One region of the Peribacillus sp. NPDC097224 genome, then DNA from elsewhere that is predicted to be linked to it. Evidence: riboswitches for the same ligand, from Rfam matches in the RefSeq annotation. Region 1 holds a riboswitch; each other region holds the start of a gene.
What was found. Region 1 has a riboswitch for S-adenosylmethionine ahead of metK (methionine adenosyltransferase). Riboswitches for the same ligand answer to the same signal wherever they lie in the genome.
Positions count from the first base shown of each region.

Region 2: it holds a riboswitch for S-adenosylmethionine, as region 1 does, so the genes downstream of both, ACIQXR_RS04375 (methionine ABC transporter ATP-binding protein) here and metK (methionine adenosyltransferase) in region 1, are expected to answer to the same signal.
Region 3: it holds a riboswitch for S-adenosylmethionine, as region 1 does, so the genes downstream of both, ACIQXR_RS13135 (Na+/H+ antiporter NhaC family protein) here and metK (methionine adenosyltransferase) in region 1, are expected to answer to the same signal.
Region 4: it holds a riboswitch for S-adenosylmethionine, as region 1 does, so the genes downstream of both, ACIQXR_RS07725 (methionine biosynthesis PLP-dependent protein) here and metK (methionine adenosyltransferase) in region 1, are expected to answer to the same signal.

Region 1 covers NZ_JBIWDK010000008.1:44,449-50,497, reverse strand. Annotated here, with positions in the region: gene mnmL (tRNA modification radical SAM protein MnmL/YtqA) at 1-342, shown strand, start outside; gene mnmM (tRNA 5-(aminomethyl)-2-thiouridylate-methyltransferase MnmM) at 339-911, shown strand; gene ACIQXR_RS15665 (hypothetical protein) at 1,007-1,168, shown strand; gene ACIQXR_RS15660 (alpha/beta hydrolase) at 1,245-2,048, opposite strand; gene ACIQXR_RS15655 (gamma carbonic anhydrase) at 2,263-2,781, shown strand; gene metK (methionine adenosyltransferase) at 2,922-4,118, opposite strand; SAM riboswitch class I at 4,287-4,449, opposite strand; gene pckA (phosphoenolpyruvate carboxykinase (ATP)) at 5,027-6,049, shown strand, end outside.
Region 2 covers NZ_JBIWDK010000002.1:158,089-164,137, forward strand. Annotated here, with positions in the region: gene sufC (Fe-S cluster assembly ATPase SufC) at 1-287, opposite strand, end outside; gene ACIQXR_RS20540 (YuzK family famiily protein) at 718-870, opposite strand; gene ACIQXR_RS04365 (MetQ/NlpA family ABC transporter substrate-binding protein) at 1,025-1,858, opposite strand; gene ACIQXR_RS04370 (methionine ABC transporter permease) at 1,874-2,542, opposite strand; gene ACIQXR_RS04375 (methionine ABC transporter ATP-binding protein) at 2,535-3,569, opposite strand; SAM riboswitch class I at 3,714-3,825, opposite strand; gene ACIQXR_RS04380 (O-acetylhomoserine aminocarboxypropyltransferase/cysteine synthase family protein) at 3,938-5,248, opposite strand; gene ACIQXR_RS04385 (thioredoxin family protein) at 5,588-5,896, opposite strand; gene ACIQXR_RS04390 (toprim domain-containing protein) at 5,900-6,049, opposite strand, start outside.
Region 3 covers NZ_JBIWDK010000006.1:112,295-118,343, reverse strand. Annotated here, with positions in the region: gene ACIQXR_RS13150 (ABC transporter ATP-binding protein) at 1-23, shown strand, start outside; gene ACIQXR_RS13145 (ABC transporter ATP-binding protein) at 16-723, shown strand; gene ACIQXR_RS13140 (ABC transporter substrate-binding protein) at 751-1,944, shown strand; SAM riboswitch class I at 2,094-2,198, shown strand; gene ACIQXR_RS13135 (Na+/H+ antiporter NhaC family protein) at 2,403-3,695, shown strand; gene ACIQXR_RS13130 (alanine/glycine:cation symporter family protein) at 4,004-5,440, shown strand; gene sigH (RNA polymerase sporulation sigma factor SigH) at 5,783-6,049, shown strand, end outside.
Region 4 covers NZ_JBIWDK010000003.1:211,791-217,839, reverse strand. Annotated here, with positions in the region: gene ACIQXR_RS07735 (hypothetical protein) at 1-195, opposite strand, end outside; gene fumC (class II fumarate hydratase) at 303-1,685, opposite strand; SAM riboswitch class I at 2,017-2,131, shown strand; gene ACIQXR_RS07725 (methionine biosynthesis PLP-dependent protein) at 2,217-3,329, shown strand; gene metC (cystathionine beta-lyase) at 3,326-4,507, shown strand; gene ACIQXR_RS07715 (ABC transporter ATP-binding protein) at 4,667-6,049, opposite strand, start outside.

The DNA.
Region 1 (6,049 bases):
ATGGAGACCGCACGCGAAGTCGCTAAACTTGATGTCCAGGGAATCAAGATCCACCTGCTTCACCTTTTGAAAGGAACGCCGATGGTCAAGCAATATGAAAAAGGAATGCTTGAATTTCTTGAACGGGACGATTATGTAAATCTCGTATGCGATCAGTTGGAAGTCATTCCCCCAGAAATGATCGTCCACCGCATTACCGGCGATGGCCCCATAGACTTGATGATCGGGCCGATGTGGAGCGTCAATAAATGGGATGTCCTGAACGCCATCGATGCCGAACTGAAACGCCGCAATAGCTGGCAGGGAAAACATTATCAATCAGAGGAGGTCCCATCACCATGAAGCTGGATCGCGTTTTGGATTTTGCGAAGCTACTTCTTGAGAGAGCCGTTCAACAAGGGGACATCACCGTTGATGGAACGATGGGCAACGGCCATGATACCGTCTTTCTCGCCCAATTGGTCGGCGAAACCGGTCATGTCTATAGTTTTGACATTCAAGAGCAAGCCATTCACACTACCGCGAATAAATTGGAAACGGAACATTTACAAAAGCGTTGCACCCTCGTCCACGATGGACATGAACAGCTCGATACGTATATCACCGTGGAACATGCTGGAAAGATCACCGGGGCCATCTACAACCTTGGCTATCTCCCTGGAGGCGATAAATCGATCATCACGCAAGCCGATACGACAATCGCTTCTCTTGAAAAACTGTTCGACATGATGGCGCCGGAGGGCATCATCGTCCTCGTCATCTATCACGGCCATCCAGGAGGAGAGGCGGAACGGGATGCGTTGATGCACTACGTACAGAACCTGTCTCAACAAAAAGCCCATGTCCTGAAATACGACTTCATCAACCAAGTTCATTCACCTCCGTTCCTCATTGCGATAGAAAAAAGGTAGAACTCACACCACCGTTCAATAAACGGTGGTGTTTTTGTAAATCCGACCGAATTTTTTCGAACTTTTAAACTTTTACCCATTATAATGAGGAAAAAATGGATAAGTGGGTGCAGAAACATGGAACAATTATCGACTTCGTTACTGGCAGGGCAGATTTATTGACTGAGAAAATCAAACGGGATACAAGTGAATCATATGGTCTATTCGTCACCAGCCTGACTGCATTGACCGAAGATAGAACACGATGGAAGAATTGAAGCCGTTCGAACATGTCTTTGACAAATTCCTCTAAAACAAAAAGCTGCTGAAGTTTCTCAGCAGCTTTTTTCTTATTTAAACGACATAGCCCAATATCTTCAACCGGTTTTCAACGAAACTCAGTGCATATTGAAATACGTCATCCCGCTCCGGTTCATTGAAAATTTCATGATATAGTTTCGGCCATTCCTTGTATTGCTTTTCGCTGGCCAAGTTATAGTTGAACCACTCCCGGACCGCCTTTTTGTTGACGACCTTGTCATCTCCGCCCTGCATCATCAGTAAAGGCACGTCCTGAAACTCCGGAATCTCTTCAAAAGCATCCTTCATTGCCTGTACAAGCTCCCGATACCAGCGAACGGAAACCTTGGTAATGTACAATGTATCGTTCGTATCCGATTCACGGATTTCCGAATTCCTCGTCGCCATTTGGGGAGTTAACCCAGAATCCACCCGGAATTTTGGCATCACGATATTCATGCCGTGTGAAATGGCGGTTAAGTATTTGGGAGGATGCGTCATCAGACCGAGGCATGGCGATGATAAAATGACCCCCGCGATGTCCCATTCTTCCTCCTGAAGCAGGCGGATCGCAATCAACCCACCCATGCTATGTCCTAATAAAAAGACAGGAAGGGAATAATCGTATGCATCTTCAATCCAGCTTTTTACTTCTTCTAAATATTCGTCAAAGGAATCGATATGCCCCCGGAAGGCGCGTGTCGTCATTCCCTGCCCGGGTAGGTCGCCCATGACGACATGGTATCCGGCTGAAAGCCACATTTGTGTTAACCACTTGTAACGGCCATGATGCTCCATTGCCCCATGAATAATGACGATGACGCCTTTTGCATCTCCGTCCGTCTCCCATTTCCACATTCGAAATCCCCCTTTCACTTTTCTCTAGTTGTAAACGTTCCATGCAGAATGAAAAATAATCTATATGGTAAATTATAACCACATTTTCGGTTTTCAACAAAAACGAAACCTAATTAATTGTGCTCAATCAAATAGTAGCCAAGGCTATTTTGATACGGTATATTAAAATAATACAGCAAAATTATCCACTTCGGAAAGGAAATGATGAAAATTGATTATTTATCCATTCAAAGGCATGGAACCAGAAATTTCCGAAAGCGCCTATCTTGCTGAAAATGCCGTCGTGACAGGCGATGTCAAAATCGGTGATGAATCAACGATCTGGTTCAATACCGTCATTCGCGGCGATGTGGCACCCACCATCATCGGGAAAAGAGTAAGCGTGCAAGATAACAGCGTACTTCATCAAAGTCCCAATAACCCACTGATAATCGAAGATGAAGTGACCATTGGCCACCAAGTCATTCTACATAGCTGCAAAATTCGAAAGAGAGCCCTCATCGGCATGGGTTCGATCATCCTTGATGGAGCGGAAATCGGTGAAGGTGCCTTCATCGGTGCAGGAAGCCTTGTCCCCCAAGGAAAGGTTATCCCGCCGAACACCTTAGCCTTTGGAAGGCCGGCCAAAGTCGTTCGTGAAATTAATGAGGAAGATCGCCAGGATATGGATCGCATTGTCCGGGAATATGCTGAAAAAGGACAACTCTATAAACAGGCTGACCGAATAAAGTAACACCAATCGTATGATTACAAAAAACGCTTAGCTAAAAATAGGATTCCTTGAATTATTCCCTAGGAAGCCATATTTAATCCTATTTTTGCCCATCAAAAAAGGTGCCTTGCATTAAAGCAAGGCACCTTTTCTCATATGATTTACGCTTTAGCTTGTGTTTTTAAAGCTTCTGCTTTATCCGTACGCTCCCAAGGCAAATCAACATCTGTACGGCCGAAGTGACCATATGCAGCTGTTTGCTTGTAGATTGGGCGACGTAGGTCAAGCATCTTGATGATACCAGCTGGACGTAGGTCGAAATTCGCCTCTACCAATTCCACTAGCACCTCTTCACTTACTGTTCCCGTTCCAAATGTATCGATTGAGATGGATACAGGCTTAGCCACGCCGATTGCGTAGGCCAATTGCACTTCCGCTTTGTCAGCCAGGCCAGCAGCTACGATGTTCTTCGCAACGTAACGAGCGGCATATGCAGCAGAACGGTCCACTTTTGTTGCATCTTTACCAGAGAAAGCACCGCCGCCGTGACGAGCGTATCCGCCGTACGTATCAACGATGATTTTACGGCCAGTAAGACCAGCATCCCCTTGAGGTCCGCCGATTACAAAACGGCCAGTCGGGTTGATGAAGTATTTCGTATCTTCATTGATTAAGTCAGCCGGTACGACCGCATTAATCACATGTTCTTTTAAGTCGGCTTGAATTTGTTCAAGTGTCACTTCAGGATCATGTTGTGTGGAGATGACGATTGTGTCTACACGTACAGGTAGGTTATTTTCATCATATTCAACCGTTACTTGCGTTTTTCCATCAGGACGTAAATAACTTAGCGTGCCATCTTTACGAACTTGAGAAAGACGGAATGATAGCTTATGAGCCAATGAAATGGGAAGTGGCATAAGCTCTTCCGTTTCATTGCACGCGAATCCGAACATAAGACCTTGGTCCCCTGCACCGATAGCATCGATTTCCTCATCGGACATCGTACCTTCACGTGCTTCCAATGCTTTATCAACACCCGCTGCAATATCAGCAGACTGCTCATCGATCGAGCTTAGCACAGCACAAGTCTCGGCATCGAAACCATATTTCGCACGAGTGTACCCGATACCTGCAATCGTATCGCGGACAATGCGTGAAATATCCACGTAAGCCGATGTTGTAATTTCTCCAGCAACAAGTACAAGACCTGTCGTTACACTTGTTTCACACGCAACGCGTGCATTTGCATCCTTAGCTAGGATTGCATCTAAAATGGAATCTGAAATCTGATCACAAATTTTATCCGGATGGCCTTCTGTCACAGATTCAGAAGTAAATAGACGTTTCTTTGACATCTTATTTCCTCCTTGGAAGTTAGTATGTTGTAGGCATGAGCCTGATCTTTTACGGAACTCGTTTCCCTTATTAGTTTCAATCATAGACACAGAATTAATGAATAAAAACACAAAAACCTTCCCTGGCAAATGAGGAAAGGTTTAAAAATTCTATCATCTATCCTTTCACTCTTATCGTTCAAGGGTTTTTACCTTGCTCAGGTTAGCACCATCACCACTATTCCTTGAAGGTTCATCGCTTTATTTTCGGCGATTGACCTTGGAGTCAAGTTCAATATGGCAGGTTGCTGGGTTTCAAAGGGCCTGTCCCTCCACCAACTCGGGATAAGAGAATCCGTACAATTTAAGATACTATCGTATTTAGTCTGAATTTGTCAATGTTTTTCTAAATAGAACATTTTTCCCCAATGAAAAATAAAAAAACTTTTTATCTGGCACAGCCGGAATATAAATAGTATTCTTAAAGAGTGTAAACTAAGAAGATAAGACCATTGACTTACAATGGATAAATCAGACAAAATGAACATACCATCCGAACCCCATATTCATCCCTTTTTCAAATACATAAATGGTTGTTCACTTCTTTTCTTCCTATTATAAATGAAAAGGTACACTAATCCTAAAACGGGACTTCACAAAGACTTGTGGCAGCAATCGTTTTTCACATCCTAGATTTACTTCATCCAGATCGTCTCCCGATTCAACCAGATTCAAAAACATCCATCCAGGATGACTCACTGCAAGTATATGCCCGCACTATACATAAGGTTACACTCGAAGTGAGATAATTGATTAATGCGACTATTCCATTTTCATTCACAAAAAAAGTTAAATAGTATAGACTATTTAATCCAATGTGTTATACTAATTGTATTATAAAAACTTAAACAAAGGAAGGTATCTCATATATGAATTCTGTTGACGTTAATGAGTTACACCAATTATTAGCAGGAAATAATGTGCAAACTCAACTCTCAGTTCCTCAATTAGTTGAAAAAGTATTAAGCAGAAATGAAGGCGTTTTAACTTCAACCGGCGCAGTAAAAGCTGAAACGGGCAAATACACGGGCCGTTCACCTAAAGATAAATATATTGTGGAAGAAGCTTCTGTAAAGGACAAAATTGACTGGGGCCCAGTTAACCAACCCATTTCCGAGGAAGTATTCAATAAACTATATAGTAAAGTAGTGGATTACTTAAAGACAAAAGAAGAAGTCTTTGTCTTCAAAGGTTTTGCTGGTGCAGACGAATCATCACGCCTTCCTATCCGAGTGGTTAATGAATATGCTTGGCACAACCTTTTTGCTCATACATTGTTCATCCGTCCGAATGAGGAAGAACTAAGAGGGCATGAAGCAGAATTCACCATCCTTTCCGCACCTAATTTCAAAGCGGATCCAGCAGTTGATGGAACGCAATCCGAAACGTTCATCATGGTATCATTCGAACGCCGTACTATCCTAATCGGTGGAACTGAATACGCAGGTGAAATGAAGAAATCGATTTTCTCAATCATGAACTACCTACTTCCGGAAGAAGAAATCCTTCCGATGCATTGTTCGGCAAACGTAGGTCGTGAAGGCGATGTCGCTTTATTCTTCGGATTGTCCGGTACTGGTAAAACGACTTTATCTGCCGACACGAACCGTAAACTGATTGGTGATGACGAACACGGCTGGTCTTCTAATGGTGTATTCAACATCGAAGGCGGATGCTATGCAAAAACCATCAACCTTTCACGTGAAAAAGAACCACAGATCTTCGACGCCATCCGTTTCGGCGCCGTATTGGAAAATGTCGTGGTAGATCCCGAAACACGCGTGGCGGACTACGATGACAGCTCATTAACGGAAAACACCCGTGCTGCATACCAAATGCAAGCGATCGATAACATCGTGAATCCAAGTATTGCGGGACACCCGAATACAATC
Region 2 (6,049 bases), on a different contig from region 1:
CCACTGATTTCACTTGGATATTGCATAGCAAGGAAAAGACCAACACGAGCACGTTCGTCAACTTCCATTTCCAATACGTCTTCACCATCAAAACTGATGCTTCCGCTTGTTACTTCATATTTAGGGTGACCCATGATTGCTGAAGATAAAGTGGATTTACCTGTTCCGTTCGGCCCCATGATTGCATGGATTTCTCCGCCTTTTACTTCCAGGTTAACCCCTTTTAAAATTTCTTTTCCTTCTATTGATACATGAAGATCTTTTACCGTTAATGTTGAACCTGACATAATAATACCTCCGTGAACTTAATTCCTATTTTATTACAGAAAGTGAAAATCACTTTCTTGACTATAGTTTTCAAAAAATCATTCTCACTTTATTCTCATTACAATTTTATAACAAATCCAATTTAGAATCAACTAATATAGATGAAGGTTTTTACTCGCTAGGGAGTGGAAACCTGCCCTATTGTTATAAAACGACCGTATAAAGGCTTTTCACTGCAAATATGCCCTTATTTTAGTTTTCGTTAATGTTAGCTAATTATTCGGGATTCCATTCATAATAAGATATTCCCGAAAAGTTCAAGGGGAAGACGGTTGGCCCTTATCATGAAAAAAATCGATCTGCAGGAGTAATGAGCAGGATCCGGTACGTCAACAGATCACTTTTCATTTTACCTCTACAGACCGATTTTTGAAAGACTCTAATATATGCTTATCCGTGGATTTTACGTTGTAATTCCAGAACCATTTTATTGCATTGCTCATGTTCCCTATCTCTTACTTTTTCAACCTCGATACGAAGGTCTAAATTTCTGCTGTATTCACTGTACCCAACCCCATGTGATAACTGCATAGCTTTTTCCATTTCGCTCGTTACGTTTAAATCTAAAGTATTGATAGTGAACCATCCTTTCAAATTTGTGAATCATTTTGTTTCTTCGTCTATTCTATACCCTTTGCTTTCAACTTTAAACCCCAACTTAAAAACGACCTGGAAATCCAGGTCGTCTTTCGTTGCTTTATTCCTTTGCAGGTACGACTGCACCCTCATATTCCTCAAGAATGAAATCTTGAATTTCTTTGGAATGTAATACTTCCACAAGCGTCTTGATTTCTTCTTTGTCTTCGTCACCTTTATTAACAGCGATCACGTTCACATATGGTGATTCAGAATCTTCTATTGCAATGGAATCTTTAAGTGGATTCAAGCCAGCGTCGATTGCATAGTTAGAGTTGATTAGGACCGCATCTCCTTCGCCGCTTTCATAGATCTTCGGAAGTAATGCCGCTTCATAATCTGCATCGAATTTAATGTTCTTCTTATTCTCGACAATATCTTTTACTGTAGCTGTCGTTTTATCAATGCCTTCTTTAAGAGTAATCAGGCCATTCTTTTCTAAAAGTGATAAGGCACGTCCATGGTCTGCAACAGAGCTGCTTAAAATGATTGTTGCTCCTTCTGGAAGCTTATCAATGCTTTTATATTTTTGTGAATACAAAGCAATTGGTTCAATATGGATGCCGCCTGCATTAACAAAATCATATCCATTTTCCTTAATTTGAGATTCTAAATAAGGAATGTGCTGGAAGTAGTTCGCGTCCAGTTCTTTATTGTTCAAAGCCTTGTTTGGCAAGATATAGTCTTGGAATGTTTCCACTTCCAATTCAATGCCTTTTTCTTTAAGAAGAGGAATCGCTTTTTCAAGAATCTCTGCATGTGGTACATTCGATGCACCCACCACTAACTTCTTCGTATCATCGCCACTACCTGTATCTTTCTCTTTATCCGTTCCGCAAGCCGCCAATGCAATTGATAAAACTAGAACGAATGCAAACCCTAAAAACTTTTTCATCCTTTTCATCTCCCCTTATCTTTTATCCAATTTAGAAGTAATCACATCACCGATAATCTGTATGATGAAGACAATAATTAATATGACAATCGTCGCTACCAGGGTAACGTCGTTGTGATTCCGTTGATAACCGTCCAGATAGGCTAAGTTACCCAATCCACCAGCCCCGATGACACCTGCCATTGCCGTGTATCCAACCAATGCAATCGATGTTACCGTGATGCCTGATATAAGGGCCGGCATCGATTCTGGAAGGAGGACCTTATAAATGATGGTGCTGGTTTTGGCTCCCATTGATTTAGCCGCTTCAATCACGCCTTTATCAATCTCACGAAGGCCGATTTCGACCATCCGCGCATAAAACGGTGCTGCACCGATAATGAGTGCTGGTAATGCCGCATTCTCACCAATCATGCTACCGACAAGTAATTTGGTGAACGGAATTAATAATACAATCAAGATAAGGAATGGAATCGAACGGAAAATATTGACGAAAGCACTTAACACACCGTTAACGCCCCGATTTTCCCACATATTCCCCTTGCCTGTTAAAAACAGAAGCAACCCCAATAGTATCCCTATAAAAAAGGTCGCTACAACTGAAATACTTGTCATATACAGCGTTTCTTTCGTCGCTTCTATGATGTCTTCCCAATCTACATTCGGCAATAATTCTTCAAGCATGAGTAATCACCTCCACGCCTACCTGCTGTGCTTTTATGAATTCGATTGCGCGGAGCATTTCATCTTCACTGCCATCAAGGTGGATGAACAATGTTCCATATGAGCCGCTTCTCGTTTGTGATATCTTCCCCTGGACAATGTTCACATCCAACTCAAAATTACGTACCAATTTTGTGATCAACGGGCTTTCTGCATGATCCCCCACGAATGTCAGTTGAATCACTTTTCCTGCTGGATACCGTTCAAACAAATGCTCCATCGTTTCTTTTGTCTCTTCTGGTTCCGTCACCTGCTGAACAAAACGCTTAGTCATCTGTTCTTTAGGGTTTCTGAATACTTCCAGGACAGCTCCCTGTTCGACTACCCGTCCACTTTCCATCACAGCCACTCGATTGCAAATCTTCCGAATGACATGCATCTCATGTGTAATCAAGACAATGGTTAAACCAAGGCGTTGATTTATATCCACAAGCAATTCCAGGATGGAATCGGTTGTCTGGGGATCTAGAGCGGACGTGGCCTCATCACACAAAAGCACTTTCGGGTTATTGGCAAGAGCCCTCGCTATTCCCACCCTTTGCTTTTGTCCACCACTTAGCTGCGATGGATACGCTTTTTCTCTTCCTTCCAATCCAACTAACTTAATGAGTTCATTGACGCGCTTGATGCGTTCTTGCTTGGAGATGCCCGCAATTTCCAAAGGAAAGGATATATTTTCTTGAACGGTCCTTGACCATAAGAGATTAAAATGCTGAAAAATCATGCTAATCTCTTGACGGGCTTTACGAAGCTTAGACCCTTTAATTGTTGAAACTTCATTTCCCGCAACGTTCACGGAGCCCTCAGTAGGCCGTTCCAACCCATTCAGCATACGTATGAGCGTACTCTTGCCAGCCCCACTGTATCCGATGACTCCGAAAATCTCACCTTTATTTATTTCTAAATTCACACTATTCACGGCATGAATCGTTTCGCTATTTCCTTTTCCTGTTCGAAAAAGTTTACTGACGTTTGACAATGTAATCATGTATGCTCACCTCTTTATCCAATTAAGCCTATGAATTTAGTCGATTTATTTTTATGGCCTCCTGATGAATCTATCCTCTATGATTCAAAGAAAATAGAAAAAGCCCTTCTGCATGAGCAGAAAGGCAGGGAAAAGCAGGCCTTCCTCTCATCTCCCAAAGCCTCTACGCTTTGTGTGAATTGGCACCTTTCCAAGGAAAATCCTTGTCGGTTGCCGGGTTTCAACGGGCACATCCCTCCACCTCTCTTGATAAGAGCTATATATGGACTATTCTTTTTTGTCTTAACATTCACTTTACTATGTCTGAAATTTTAACACAGATAAAAAAGGAGTGCAATGTAAAATCCTAGGGTGTACCTGTTTCTCCATTAAACTCTTTGAGAATTCACTGACACGATATTCGTCGCTTTTTCAATCGCTTGCTCTAGATCTTCAAGTAAATCGTCTACATTTTCAATACCGATTGAAAGGCGAACCTGGTCGGCACTGACACCGGCCTTGACCAGTCCTGCATCATTCAATTGCTGGTGAGTTGTACTTGCTGGGTGGATGATTAGGCTTTTAGCATCCCCGACATTGGCGACATGCGACCATAACTCAACCGAATTGATGAGTGTGGAACCTGCTTCACGTCCACCCTTAATTCCAAACGTCACCACAGATCCGGCTCCCTTAGGCAAGTATTTATCCGCTAGGGCTTTATCGGGATGATCATCGTTACCCGGATAAGAAACCCATGAGACTGCCGGATGATTCTCCAAGTATTGAATGACCGTCCTCGTATTCAACAGGTGTTCCTTCATCCTGACATGGAGCGTTTCCAGGCCAAGCGTGAACTGGAATGCACTTTGAGCACTTAACGTCGGTCCCAAATCCCGAAGCAATTGCACACGCGCTTTCGTGATAAAGGCAGCAGGCCCTACCGCTTCGGAATAGACAAGTCCATCGTAACTAGGGTCAGGTTCCGTAAAGCCTGGATAATTAGGCGAATTCCAATCGAATTTACCACCGTCGATGATGACTCCCCCTAATGTCGTACCATTACCCAATAGCCACTTTGTAGCTGAATGGATGACAATATCCGCCCCAAAGTCTATTGGTCGGCACAGATACGGCGTTGCGAAAGTGTTATCAATAATAAGAGGTATCCCTGCTTCGTGGGCTATTTCCGCCACTGCTTCGATATCAAGAACCCTTAAGCTTGGGTTGCCGATTGTTTCGGCAAATATGGCCTTCGTTCGTGGAGTGATTGCCCGTTTGAAATTTTCCGGATCATCAGGTGAGACGAATTTCACTTTGATTCCGTATTTAGGGAGTGTATTTTCAAATAAATTATAGGTCCCGCCGTACAGTGTTGAAGCAGAAACGATTTCATCCCCCATACCAGCGATATTAAGGATGGAAAGGGATATAGCGGCCATGCCGCTTGCAACTGCCAATCCACCGATTCCCCCTTCTAACAGGGCCATTCTTTCTTCAAAGACACTGACAGTGGGATTGTGAAGCCTCGTATAGATATAGCCATTCTCTTTTAATCCAAACAGATTCGCTGCATGATCTGTATCTTTGAACAAATAAGCATTACTTTGATAAATGGGCACGGCGCGGGCACCCGTTTCGTCGACTTTTAAACCGCCATGCACACTCAACGTCTCAAAGCGGTAATTTTTTTCTGTCATTATATTCTCCCCTTCTTCCATTGTTTTAGTAGGGATTAAAGCGATATTGCCTCTTCTCTTGTTATATGCAAGGAACCTTATAATATGAAGAAGTCGGAACTTCCCGCCACCGTCCATAGAAATTTCCCTATTGAACGATGTCGCCTGGATAAGCGCGTTTTGTAAATGGCAGACATTCCATCCTCGTGTATGATGCGTCTATAACGTATGTACTTCATACAAAATATAGCACTTTAGTAGCAGGTAGTCAATTAGTTATTAGAATATTCAATCATTAATACGAATGCTATTTCCCCCCCATGACTTCAACAAAAAAACCAATCCATGTAGGATCGGCTTTTAGCTTATCTCTTTCAGCAATCCATACAAATAAGGAACAGACTGAAAGGCATATATTTTTTTTGTCATCTTTCCTTTTTCAAAAAGCAAAAGACAGGGTACGCTCTCAATTTCATATCGTTCAGCCAATGTCTGGACATAATTCATGTTCATTTTTCCAGCCTTCATTTCCGGGAACAGCTCTAGTGTTATGGAAAGCATTCTTGAAGCCACCTGGCAGGTTCCACACAAAGGTGTGTATAGATATAAGCTAAAAGTGTTCCCTTGATCAACAGCTTGCTTAAAGTCTTCTTCTTTCCATTCCTCCATCAGTTACTCTTCCATCCTTTTACTTGTAAATTTAGTTTTCACTTTCATATTTGCAGTCAGTAGCACGGAAGCGATGTGATGTTCTGGGGTATCCTCGACTTCCTTGTACATCCTATCTATGTACAAATGCCTTGCTTCCGGCAGTTCCCGACG
Region 3 (6,049 bases), on a different contig from region 1:
TAGGAGGTAGTGCTAGTGCTTAAGTTAACTGATGTTACTGTATGTTATGGGAGCTTCTCTGCGATCAAGCATGTGAATATTGAAGTGAAAAAAGGGGAAATTGTCGTTCTACTGGGAGCGAATGGAGCAGGGAAAAGCACGACATTCCGTTCTATCAGCGGCATAAGCAAGCTGGCTCAGGGTGAAATTCATTTTGAGGAACTGGCTATCGGAGGTAGGGATCCGGATAAGAATGTCCAAGCTGGAATCGTGCAATGTGCAGAAGGGCGGAAACTGTTTCCTCAGATGACTGTCCAGGAAAACTTGAAGATGGGAGCTTACGTACATCGAAAAAAAAAGATGGAAATCAAGGCCTCATTGGAAAATGTCTATCATTTATTTCCTATTTTAAAAGAAAAACTCCATGATGAAGCCGGCAGCTTGAGTGGTGGACAGCAACAGATGCTAGCCATTGGCAGGGCCTTGATGTCTAAGCCAAAGCTTTTGATGCTAGATGAACCTTCCGTGGGCCTCGCTCCTTTGATCGTTGAACAGATGTTCCAAGTCATTGAAGAAATAAACCGGGAAGGCATAACCGTTCTACTAGCCGAACAGAATGCGAATGCGGCTCTTAGCATTGCAGATAAGGGATATGTTTTTGAAAATGGGGAAATTGTCGTCGAAGGGACTGCAAAAGAATTATTGGCTAATGATGAAGTACGGAAAGCTTATATCGGAGCATAAGAGTTTAAAAATGAATGGGGGATTTTCATGAAAAAATTGAGTGTATTCTTTGTCATGCTATTACTCGTCCTAACGGCACTAGCCGGCTGTAACAAAGGAGACAGCCCTGCCTCAAGTGGGGGAGGAAAGGCCAGTAAAGGGAAGAATGTCGTCAATATCGGTTTTAGCGGTCCTTTGAGTGGAGCAGCAGCCTTATATGGAAAACGAACGTTAAATGGTGTGGAGATGGCAGTAAATGAAATCAATGATGCTGGTGGGTTTGAAGTGGAAGGGGAAAAATATACGCTCAACCTGGTTTCGTTGGATGATAAGTACTTACCGAATGAAACGGGTTCAAATGCTAAACGTTTAATTCAGGAATACAAAACTCCGATTATTTTCACTCCTCATAGTGGAGGGATACTCGCCCTTCAGGTTTTTAACGAAAAAGAGAAATTCATCATCGGTGGCTATTCGAGTGAACCAGCCATCACGGAAAGCGGTAATTCATTAACGGTGAGGATCCCGCCAAATTATGAAGGGTATATTGAACCGTTTTCTACGTATGCAATGGAAAACTTCGGAAAGAAAATTGCGGCATTGCCACCATCTTCCCAGTACGGGAAGGACTGGGCGGAAAACCTACTTCCTCATTGGGAAAAACAGGGTGGTGAAGTCGTGTATAATGCCTCCATTGATTTTTCTAAAGAAACGGATTTCTTCACGACTGTTACAAATGCCCTAAAAGAAAAGCCTGATGTCCTTTTCATCGGGGGGGCGTCAGAGCCTACGGCCAAGGTTGCAAAACAAGCAAGGGAACTAGGCTTTAAAGGCGGTTTCATTATCATGGACCAGGCGAAACTGGATCAAATGAAACCAATAGCGGGCTCGTACGAAACATTGGAAGGTTCGATCGGTGTTCTTCCGCTAATCGATTCCAAGGAAGAAGCAATACCGGCATTCATTGATAAATATAAAAAAATTTATAAGGAAGATGCTAGTTCTGAAGTGGGGTTGAATTACATTGCTATGTATGCCTTTGTGGAGGCAATGAAAGCGGCGGGAACAGTCGATGATGTGAATGCGATCCGTGACCATATGCAGGATGGGCTGACAAATACGGCACCTGAACAGAAAATTTACAATATACCATCGATTGACGAAAACGGTGGATTCGCAGCAAAAGTCGTTGTAGGAGCGGTCGAAGATGGAAAAGTGGTACCCATCAATGTAGAAGAATAAAGGTGCTTTCACACTAACTACCTTTTCGCCCCGAAAGCTAAAAACTAATGCATTCCATCAGTTTATAAAAATCTTTAATACTTTACCTTGCGAAAACTCTTAAAATGCTGTACTCTTATATTTGCTTTGAAAAAATGAATATTTCTTACTTCTTATCAAGAGAGACTGAGGGACTGGCCCGAAGATGTCTCGGCAGCAGACTTATTTAGAGTGCTGTGCCAAATCCAGCAGGCGATTGACCTGAAAGATAAGAGGAGTGTTTATAGATTAAAAGACCTCTTCTTGTAATAAAACGGAAGAGGTCTTTTTGTACTCATAGGATAGGAATCTGTTCTTGATGGTTTGTTACTATTCTATAATCAAGACCATATTAAAATGAAGGGATGCCGGAAAATTTAGAGAGTCCAAAAAGAGTATCCATTACCATTACCATGCAAAATACTAAAGAGGTGTACATCATGAGTTTAGACAATAAAGGGAATCCATGGGCTTTAACGCCGTTTATCGTTTTTTTGATATTATTTATAGGTTCAGGTGTTATTACAAAAGATTTTTACACATTTCCAGTGATTGTTGCCATAGCCATTGCATCTGCTACGGCACTGGCAATGAATCGAAAGGAATCATTCGATCAGAAAGTAGAAATCTTTTGTAAAGGTGCCGGGGATTCAAACATCATGTTGATGGTTGTCATATTCCTATTGGCTGGGGCTTTTTCGGAAGTGGCAAATGGGATGGGGGCCGTAGCGTCTACGGTGAATCTAGCACTTTCAATTGTTCCGCAAAATCTTTTAATGGTGGGGTTATTTATTATCGCCTGCTTTATCTCATTATCAATGGGGACAAGTATGGGAACGATAGTGGCTTTAGCACCTATTGGAGTAGGAATCAGTGATCAAACGGATATATCTGTTGCCCTTTCCATGGCTGCGGTCATTGGTGGTGCCATGTTCGGTGATAATCTTTCTTTCATTTCGGATACGACTATAGCAGCTGTACGCACACAGGGAACGAAAATGAAAGATAAGTTCAAAGTGAACTTTTTTATTGTGTTACCTGCTGCAATAATCACATGTTTTATCCTTGGTTTTCTGACGATGGGTGAACAAGCTACAATTTCTGGAGAAGCCTACAATTGGGTCAAAATTCTACCTTACCTTTGTGTTCTAGTGGCAGCATTGGCAGGGATCAATGTATTCTTGGTTCTCTCTATCGGCATCGTCTTTGCCGGAATCATCGGTTTAGCGGATGGTAGTTATCATGCAATGGAAGTGATTCAAAAAATGGGGGATGGAATGGCTGGGATGTATGAAATCTCCTTCCTAGCGATTTTGATTGCAGGCATGGTTTCTGTTATCAAACATAACGGCGGAATCGATTACCTACTGAACCTCGTGACGAGAAAGAGCAAATCAAGAAAAAGTGCAGAGTTCAGTATCGCGGGATTGGTGGCTTTAACGAATCTTTCAACGGCAAACAATACCATATCCATCATCATTGCTGGTCCACTCGCAAAAAACATTGCCGAAAAGTATGAAATCGATCCACGGAAATCTGCCAGTTTGCTCGATGTTTTCGCTTGTAGCATTCAGGGCTTATTGCCATACGGAGCACAACTACTTTTAGCTGCAGGTGTCGCACACATCTCTCCTATCAGTATCCTACCCTATTCGTTCTATCCAGTCTTAATCGGGATTTCAGGAATCATAGCCATTTTAATAGGTTTTCCCCGGTTCTCGAAGAAGAAATAAAAATAGTATGGGTGGAAGAGTATCAATAAATCATGAATGTAAAATCATGAATGTAAAATCATGAATGTTGGCCCTGGAGCATTGTCGCCAGGGCTTTTTTAGGGTAAGTGACTTCGAATGGAAAGTGTGGATGAAATCTTTAATTCTTTTATGTTCCAAAAAACTAATATCCTTCTTCAATAATATTAAAATAGTATAATTAAATACAATATACGGAGTCATCTTTATTCTTAAGTGTTTACTATTTTGCAAAAGCGGGAACTCTAAAGGTATTGTATTGAAATAATTAGAGGTGGGTTCGTTTAAAAATGGAGATAGTAGAAAAGTTTATTACTGAAACAAATGATTTATTATGGTCATCTATACTGATTATATTATTAATTGGAATGGGCATTTATTTTTCTTTTCGGACTAAATTCGTACAATTTAGAATGGTGAAAGAAATGATTAGGTTACTAGGGGAAGGTGCTACGGCAGATAAGAAAGGCGTATCATCGTTTCAGGCCTTTTGTATCAGCACGGCTTCCCGGGTAGGAACGGGGAATCTGGCAGGTGTGGCTATAGCCATCACAACTGGTGGTCCGGGAGCAGTTTTCTGGATGTGGTTAATCGCATTGATTGGATCCGCTTCTGCTTTCATTGAAAGCACACTTGCTCAAATTTACAAGGTCAAAGACGGAGAAGCATTCCGTGGTGGTCCAGCTTATTATATGGAAAAAGCATTAAATGCACGCTGGATGGGTATCACGTTTGCAGTTTTGATTTCATTGACGTTCGGACTTGCTTTCAATTCAGTTCAGGCCAATACGATTACAAGTGCGTTCCAAGCATCTTTTGGAGTTGAGAAATGGGTCACTGCACTTATTTTAGCAATCATTACGGCTGTAATCATTTTTGGTGGGATTAAGGTAGTAGCTAAAGTGTCCGAAGTCATTGTGCCTTTCATGGCAGGTGCTTATGTAATAATAGCATTAGTTGTCATCATTATGAATATAACCGAGTTACCTAGTGTTCTGGCTTTAATCTTTGATAGTGCATTTGATGGATTGAGGGAAATTGCTAGTGGTGCACTGGGTGCAGCCATGATGAACGGAATCAAGCGGGGATTGTTCTCTAATGAAGCTGGAATGGGGAGTGCTCCAAATGCTGGCGCTACGGCAGATGTCACCCATCCGGTAAAACAAGGTCTTATCCAGTCACTTGGCGTTTTTGTAGATACGCTTATCATATGTAGTTCTACGGCCTTTATCATCTTGTTTTCCGGCCTGTATTCGTCGAAGGAAACAGATGGAATTGTTCTCACGCAAAATGCCCTTAGTGAGAATTTGGGATCTTGGGCTGGTATATTCTTAGCTATTATTGTGCTTTTATTTGCATTTAGTTCAATTGTTGGAAACTACTATTATGGAGAATCCAATATCAGTTTTATTAATGAAAAAAAAGTTTGGATAAATATTTATCGTGCAGCAGTCGTTGGAATGGTCATATTCGGATCGATGGCCTCGCTCGAGTTTGTATGGAATCTAGCAGATTTGCTGATGGGATCAATGGCCATCATAAACCTGATAGCCATAGCCTTGCTAGGGAAAATAGCTTTCGCTGCCCTTGCTGATTATCAAAAGCAAAAGAAAGATGGTAAGAATCCCGTTTTCCATGTAAGTAACATTAAGGGATTAAAGAATGTTGAATGCTGGGGTGAACCAACCGATCACATGGAAGAATCCAGTAAAAAGGTATTGAAATAGAATCTAGATTGATGAATAAAAAGGCCTCGATATTTTTTCGAGGTCTTTTTTTATACATTTTGATAGCCCAATATAACCCCACATCTTAATCCGGGTTATGTTCTTTCTAAATATTCTATTACACTGTGAATAAATACCTTTATAAAATGAAACAATTTATAAATCAATATTCCTATTTACTAGTTGGTAATATATAATATTGTTGGAAAATGTCGGTATTTAAGGGTATCTTTAATGATGTAGCTGAGATACTATAATATTATAAGGCTCTACCAATATTTTGAAGCTAAAACGCAACCTTGTAGTTATTTGGTGCTCAACTAAGTGAGTGGAGGAATAAAAATGAGTATGATCCTCGATAAGGAAAAAGTAGAAAACCCTACACAAATGGAAGATGCAATATTGATAGGCAAATTTCAAGATGGTGACGATGAGGCACTGAATCAATTAATTACGAAGTATAAAGGTCTTGTCAAAACTAAAGCAATGAAGTATTTTCTAACGGGTGGAGATAAGGAAGATGTTTTTCAAGAAGGCATGATTGGACTGTATAAGGCTATCCGGGATTATCGAGATTGCAAAAATTCGGCTTCCTTTAAGTCATTTGCT
Region 4 (6,049 bases), on a different contig from region 1:
CATAATATGCGGGCATTGTCCCTTTTGAAGGGATTCGGGAAAACCGTCATTTTTTTTCAATGTATCAATATCCATATAAGCACTGTAATCATCGGCATAATCCATCAATTTCCCTTGATCTTCAAGGTCACTACTGCATTTAGGGCATTCCAAATGCATTTTTCTAAGACCATTGCATAGTGGACATAAAGACATGACCATTCCTCCTGTTCGATTTATCTAGTTTAAGTATTCGTTTATTCCATCATTTTAACACATTAAAACATCCTCCCTACATGCGAGGAAGGATGCTTACCTGTTGATTATTTATTGACCATGTTAGCAGGGTCAACCCATGCTTTGAATTCATCTTCCGTTAGGAATTCAAGTTTCAACGCCGCTTCTTTCAAAGTGGAGTTGTCTTTGAATGCAGTTTTCGCAATTTTAGCCGCTTTTTCATACCCGATATGTGGGTTCAATGCCGTTACGAGCATAAGAGAACGATCAACATTTTCTTTGATCTTATCTTCATTCGCTGTAATTCCTACCGCACAGTTATCATTGAAGGAATGAATGCCATCAGTCAATAATTTAACGGTTTGCAGGAAGTTGTAAATGATGACCGGTTTGAAAACGTTCAATTCAAAGTTCCCTTGGCTTGCTGCAAAACCGATTGTAGCATCATTTCCGACAACTTGTGTCGCAATCATTGTCATTGCTTCACATTGGGTCGGATTCACTTTACCTGGCATGATGGAGCTGCCTGGCTCATTTTCAGGAATGGCGATTTCACCGATTCCGCTTCTTGGGCCACTTGCCAGCCATCTAACATCATTGGCAATCTTCATTAAATCAGCAGCCAATGCTTTAAGAGCACCGTGTGCATAAACAATTTCGTTATGGCTTGTTAAAGCATGGAACTTATTATCCGATGTGACAAATGAATGTCCTGTATCCGCTGCGATTTGTTTAGCAGAAAGTGCCGGGAATTCTTTTTTCGTATTGATTCCAGTCCCTACAGCCGTACCGCCCAATGCAAGGTTCAATAATTTTTGGCTACTTTCTTCGATCATCGCCAAATCTTTATCAAGCATTGCTTTCCAACCGGAGATTTCTTGGCCAAGAGTTAGTGGTGTCGCATCTTGAAGATGGGTACGTCCAATTTTCACGACATCCCAGAATTCTTTTTCTTTGGCTTCGAATGTGTCACGAAGCACTTTAATGGCCGGTACCAATTTTTCGGCAACTTCCATATAAGCTGCGATATGCATGGCTGTCGGGAATGTATCGTTAGAGCTTTGTGCTTTGTTAACATCATCATTCGGGTGAAGCATCTCAGTTTCGCCTTTTTCCTCTAACCATTTATTCCCTTTGTTTGCGACCACTTCATTCACGTTCATATTACTTTGTGTGCCGCTACCTGTTTGCCAGACGACAAGTGGGAAATGTTCGTCAAGCGTCCCTTCAAGGATTTCACCACAAATTTTAACGATGGCATCCTTCTTCACTTCTGAAAGATCGCCAAGTTCAAAATTCACTTTTGCTGCCGCTTGTTTTACGTAAGCAAATGCATGAACTAATTCAATCGGCATTTTTTCATAACCGATTTTGAAGTTATTACGGCTTCTTTCCGTTTGAGCACCCCAGTACTTATCAGCAGGAACTTTTACTTCCCCCATTGTATCTCGTTCGATTCTAAATTCCATGTGTTCTCCTCCTATATTCGCACTATCCACTGAGAAACAATATGTATATGTAATGAATAATGACGTTTTATATGATCCCCTATATATTGTACAAACATTATTATTGTAAAGCAAAAAAAACGGAACACAAATGACCTTTTCCTTCAGAAAAGTCCGTTTAATCTGAATCCGGTTCTATTACTCTGTTGAATTCGTAATTTTATAATGATAAACATGATACATAACATGATACATGTTCCATAATAGCTAGTCCCAAATAACCGTCTATTAGGAATGTCCTTGACAGAATCCTATATTTATAGTAAATTCAAAAGAAATTGAATAATCAAAACTCTTATCGAGAGAGGTAGAGGGAATGGCCCTATGACACCTCAGCAACCTTCATTTGTTTCAAACCAATGAAAAGGTGCTAATTCCACAAGTTTGTGTAACTTGGAAGATAAGAAGAATGACTCTATCCTACTTATTCAAGTCTTCTTCTTAAAGAAGACTTTTTTTATTTTATTTAACTAAAAGGAGCAGTGAAAAATTATGTACAAAACAGAAACCTATCTTGCTCAGCTTGGAAACCGCAGTGAAACGGCGACAGGAACGGTCAATCCGCCCGTTTACTTCTCGACGGCTTTCCGTCACGAAGGAATTGGTCAATCAACAGGATTCGACTATACACGAACAGGAAACCCTACACGCCAGCTATTGGAGCAATCGATCGCCAAACTAGAACATGGCGATCAAGGATATGCATGCAGTTCGGGAATGGCTGCCATTGCCACCATCCTTTCCTTATTCAAATCAGGGGATGCATGGATCAGTAGCGAAGATTTATATGGCGGTACATATCGTTTATTAGAGCATGGCTTTAAAAAATGGGGGCTACAATGCGAATATGTCAATACATGTTGCCTGGAGGATATTGAAAAAGCAATCACCCCTCAAACAAAGGCCATCTTTATTGAAACTCCCACAAACCCTCTTATGCAGCAAACGGACATTCCAGCCGTCGCCGCTCTTGCCAAACAATACAATTTACTATTGATTGTTGACAATACTTTTTACACGCCGATCATCCAACAGCCCCTCTTACTTGGTGCTGACATCGTGATTCACAGTGCAACGAAATATCTAGGTGGCCATAATGACGTGTTGGCCGGCTTGATTGTGGCAAAAGGCGCCGAGTTATGTGAGTCCCTTGCTTTCCACCATAATGGTATGGGTGCGGTCTTGAGCCCATTTGATTCGTGGCTGTTGATGCGCGGGATGAAAACCTTGGCACTGAGAATGGAACGTCATGAAAAGAACGCCAAGGTTATCGTTGATTATTTGACGGAACATGAAAGTGTAACGGATGTTCTCTATCCAGGTCGTGGCGGCATGATTTCATTCCGGGTCAATGATGAAGCGGTGGTCAACCCATTTCTACAGTCCCTTTCATTGATTTCATTTGCCGAAAGCCTTGGTGGCGTCGAAAGCTTCATCACGTATCCGGCGACACAGACACATGCCGATATGCCTCTTGAAGTTAGAACGGCAAATGGAGTTTGCAATCGACTCCTTCGATTCTCTGTCGGCATCGAGGACAGCGGAGATTTAATCGAAGACCTGCAGCAGGCATTTGCTCAAGTTAAAAAGGAGGCAATACGATGACAAACCAAGAATTCAGTTTTGAAACCAAATTACTACACAACCAACATAAATTCGATCCAACAACAGGTGGGGTGAGTGTTCCGATTCAGCATGCTTCCACCTTCCATCAAACCGACATTGATCAATTTGGCAAATACGATTACAGCCGGAGCGGGAATCCGACGCGAGAAGCACTGGAAGATATCATTGCGGAACTGGAAGAAGGCACGCGCGGATTCGCTTTTTCATCCGGGATGGCTGCCATTTCAACGGCTTTCCTCCTGCTTTCTGCCGGTGACCATATCGTCATCTCTGAAGATGTATACGGAGGCACATTCCGAATGGTAACAACCGTGCTGACCCGTTTTAACATCGAACATACCTTCGTGGATATGACGGATCTTGAAAGTGTAAAAGCGGCCATCCAGCCAAATACGCGAGCAATCTATATTGAAACGCCTTCCAATCCCTTGCTTAAAGTAACCGATATTAAAGCGGTATGTGATATCGCCAAAAGCATTGGCGCATTAAGCTTTGTAGACAATACATTCCTGACACCTGCCCTGCAAAGACCGTTAAACCTCGGGGCCGATATTGTCCTGCACAGTGCAACAAAATTTTTGTCTGGACATAGTGATGTCGTAGCAGGCCTTGCCGTCGTAAAAGACCCGGACCTTGCCGATAGACTTGGTTCCCTCCAAAACTCTTTTGGAGCGGTGCTCGGTGTTCAGGATGCCTGGCTTGTGATGAGAGGTCTGAAAACCCTATCCGTCCGGATGGAGCACTCTCAAAAAGGTGCTGAGAGAATTGCGGAATATTTAAAACAGCAACCGTTAGTGAAAAACGTGTATTACCCTGGTCTTTCCGACCACCCACAACACGGCATCCAGGGAAATCAAGCCAGGGGAGCGGGAGCTGTTCTATCATTCGAATTGGAAAGCGAAGAAATTTTCCGCTCGTTCGTAAACCATGTCGAGTTACCCGTGTTTGCTGTAAGCCTCGGGGCCGTCGAATCGATTCTATCTTACCCGGCTAAAATGTCCCATGCGGCCATGCCTGCAGAAGAAAGGGAAAAACGCGGCATCACGAACAGCTTGCTTCGCTTGTCCGTCGGTTTGGAAAATCCTGATGATTTGATCAGGGACTTTGATTTAGCCCTTAAGAAAAGTGCAGAAAGACAGGCCGTTTCTACTAAATAATCGGATTGAGCACTGAGCTATTGGTTAAATAACGAGGATAAGAAGAATGAGTTTGTAAAATACCGAGAATTTGTTTACAAGGAAATGTAATCTATATGAGCAAATGAGAAAGAAGAGGAGCAAATGCCCCTCTTCTTTCTCATCCTACATATTATGAATCTATCCAGCCATCCCCTTATTAGGTCCAGCCTGCAGTTCGTACATTTGATAGTATTTCCCCTTTTGTTCCATCAACCCTTCGTGTGTCCCCTGTTCCACTATCCGCCCTTTATCCAATACGAGAATCTGGTCGGCATTCTTGATCGTGGATAATCGATGCGCGATGATGAAAGTCGTTCTTCCTTTTTTCAACACTTCCATGCCTTCTTGGATGATGGCCTCTGTTTCCGTATCGATGCTCGCCGTTGCTTCGTCCAAGATCAAAATCGCCGGATCGAAGGCCAGGGCGCGAGCAAAGGAAATCAGCTGTCGTTGTCCCGAGGACAATGTCCCACCTTTTTCAATCACCGGTTCATCAAGCCCTAATGGCAAATGCCGCAACACTTTATCTCCACCAACATCCTTTAACGCTTTTTCTATGGTGGCCCTTGTGATCCTTTCCTGGCCTAGACTGATATTGGAAGCAATTGTTCCCGTGAATAAGTAAGGATCCTGAAGGACGATCCCCATATGTTCCCTTAAGGTTTGATGGGGGATATCCAAAATATCCTTTCCATCAATCTTAATGGTCCCCTCATTGCTGTCATAAAAACGGAACAGTAAATTCATGATGGAACTTTTCCCTGAACCAGTATGGCCCACCAATGCGACCGTTTCTCCCTGACTAGCTGAAAAGGATATGTCCTTTAAGACATATTCATTTTCCTTATAGCCAAACGATACATGTTCGAATGCCACATTGCCTTTATATCTGGGAATGTTTCGATCGCTGACTTGCATGCCCGGCTCATCCAACAGACTGAAAGCCCTCTCCCCCGCAACCAATGCCTGTTCCAGGTTCGCGAACTGATTGACGATTCCATGTAACGGATGAAGCAGTCGGCTGATCAAGTCGACGATGGCATACATCATCCCGAGTGAAACGGCTGAGGTCGCTGTAAGAGACATCCCGCCAAAATACCATACAAATGCGATGAGTGCGATAACCTTGATGACTCCAATCAAGTTTCCCCCCGTCAAGGAATTCAAATGAAGCATCTTGTTTTGATAAAAGTAATGATCTCGGTTCAAGGTTTCAAATGACTGTTTCGTTTCCTTTTCACGTCCGAATGCTTGAATGATATTCATTCCTGAAATCGATTCATTGATCATCCCATTGATATCACTGACTCGTTCCCGAATGATATGATTATATTTCGAGGCGAATTTACGATATACCTTCGTCCAGATAATAATGATGGGAACAAGTAGGAGACCCATGAGACCCGCACGTGCATCCAAAATGTATAAGGCAATGAGTACACCGATGATGTTGATCGTACTCGAAAAGAAATTGGCCAGGACGGTTACATATAATTCGCGGATGGCCTCTGTATCATTTGT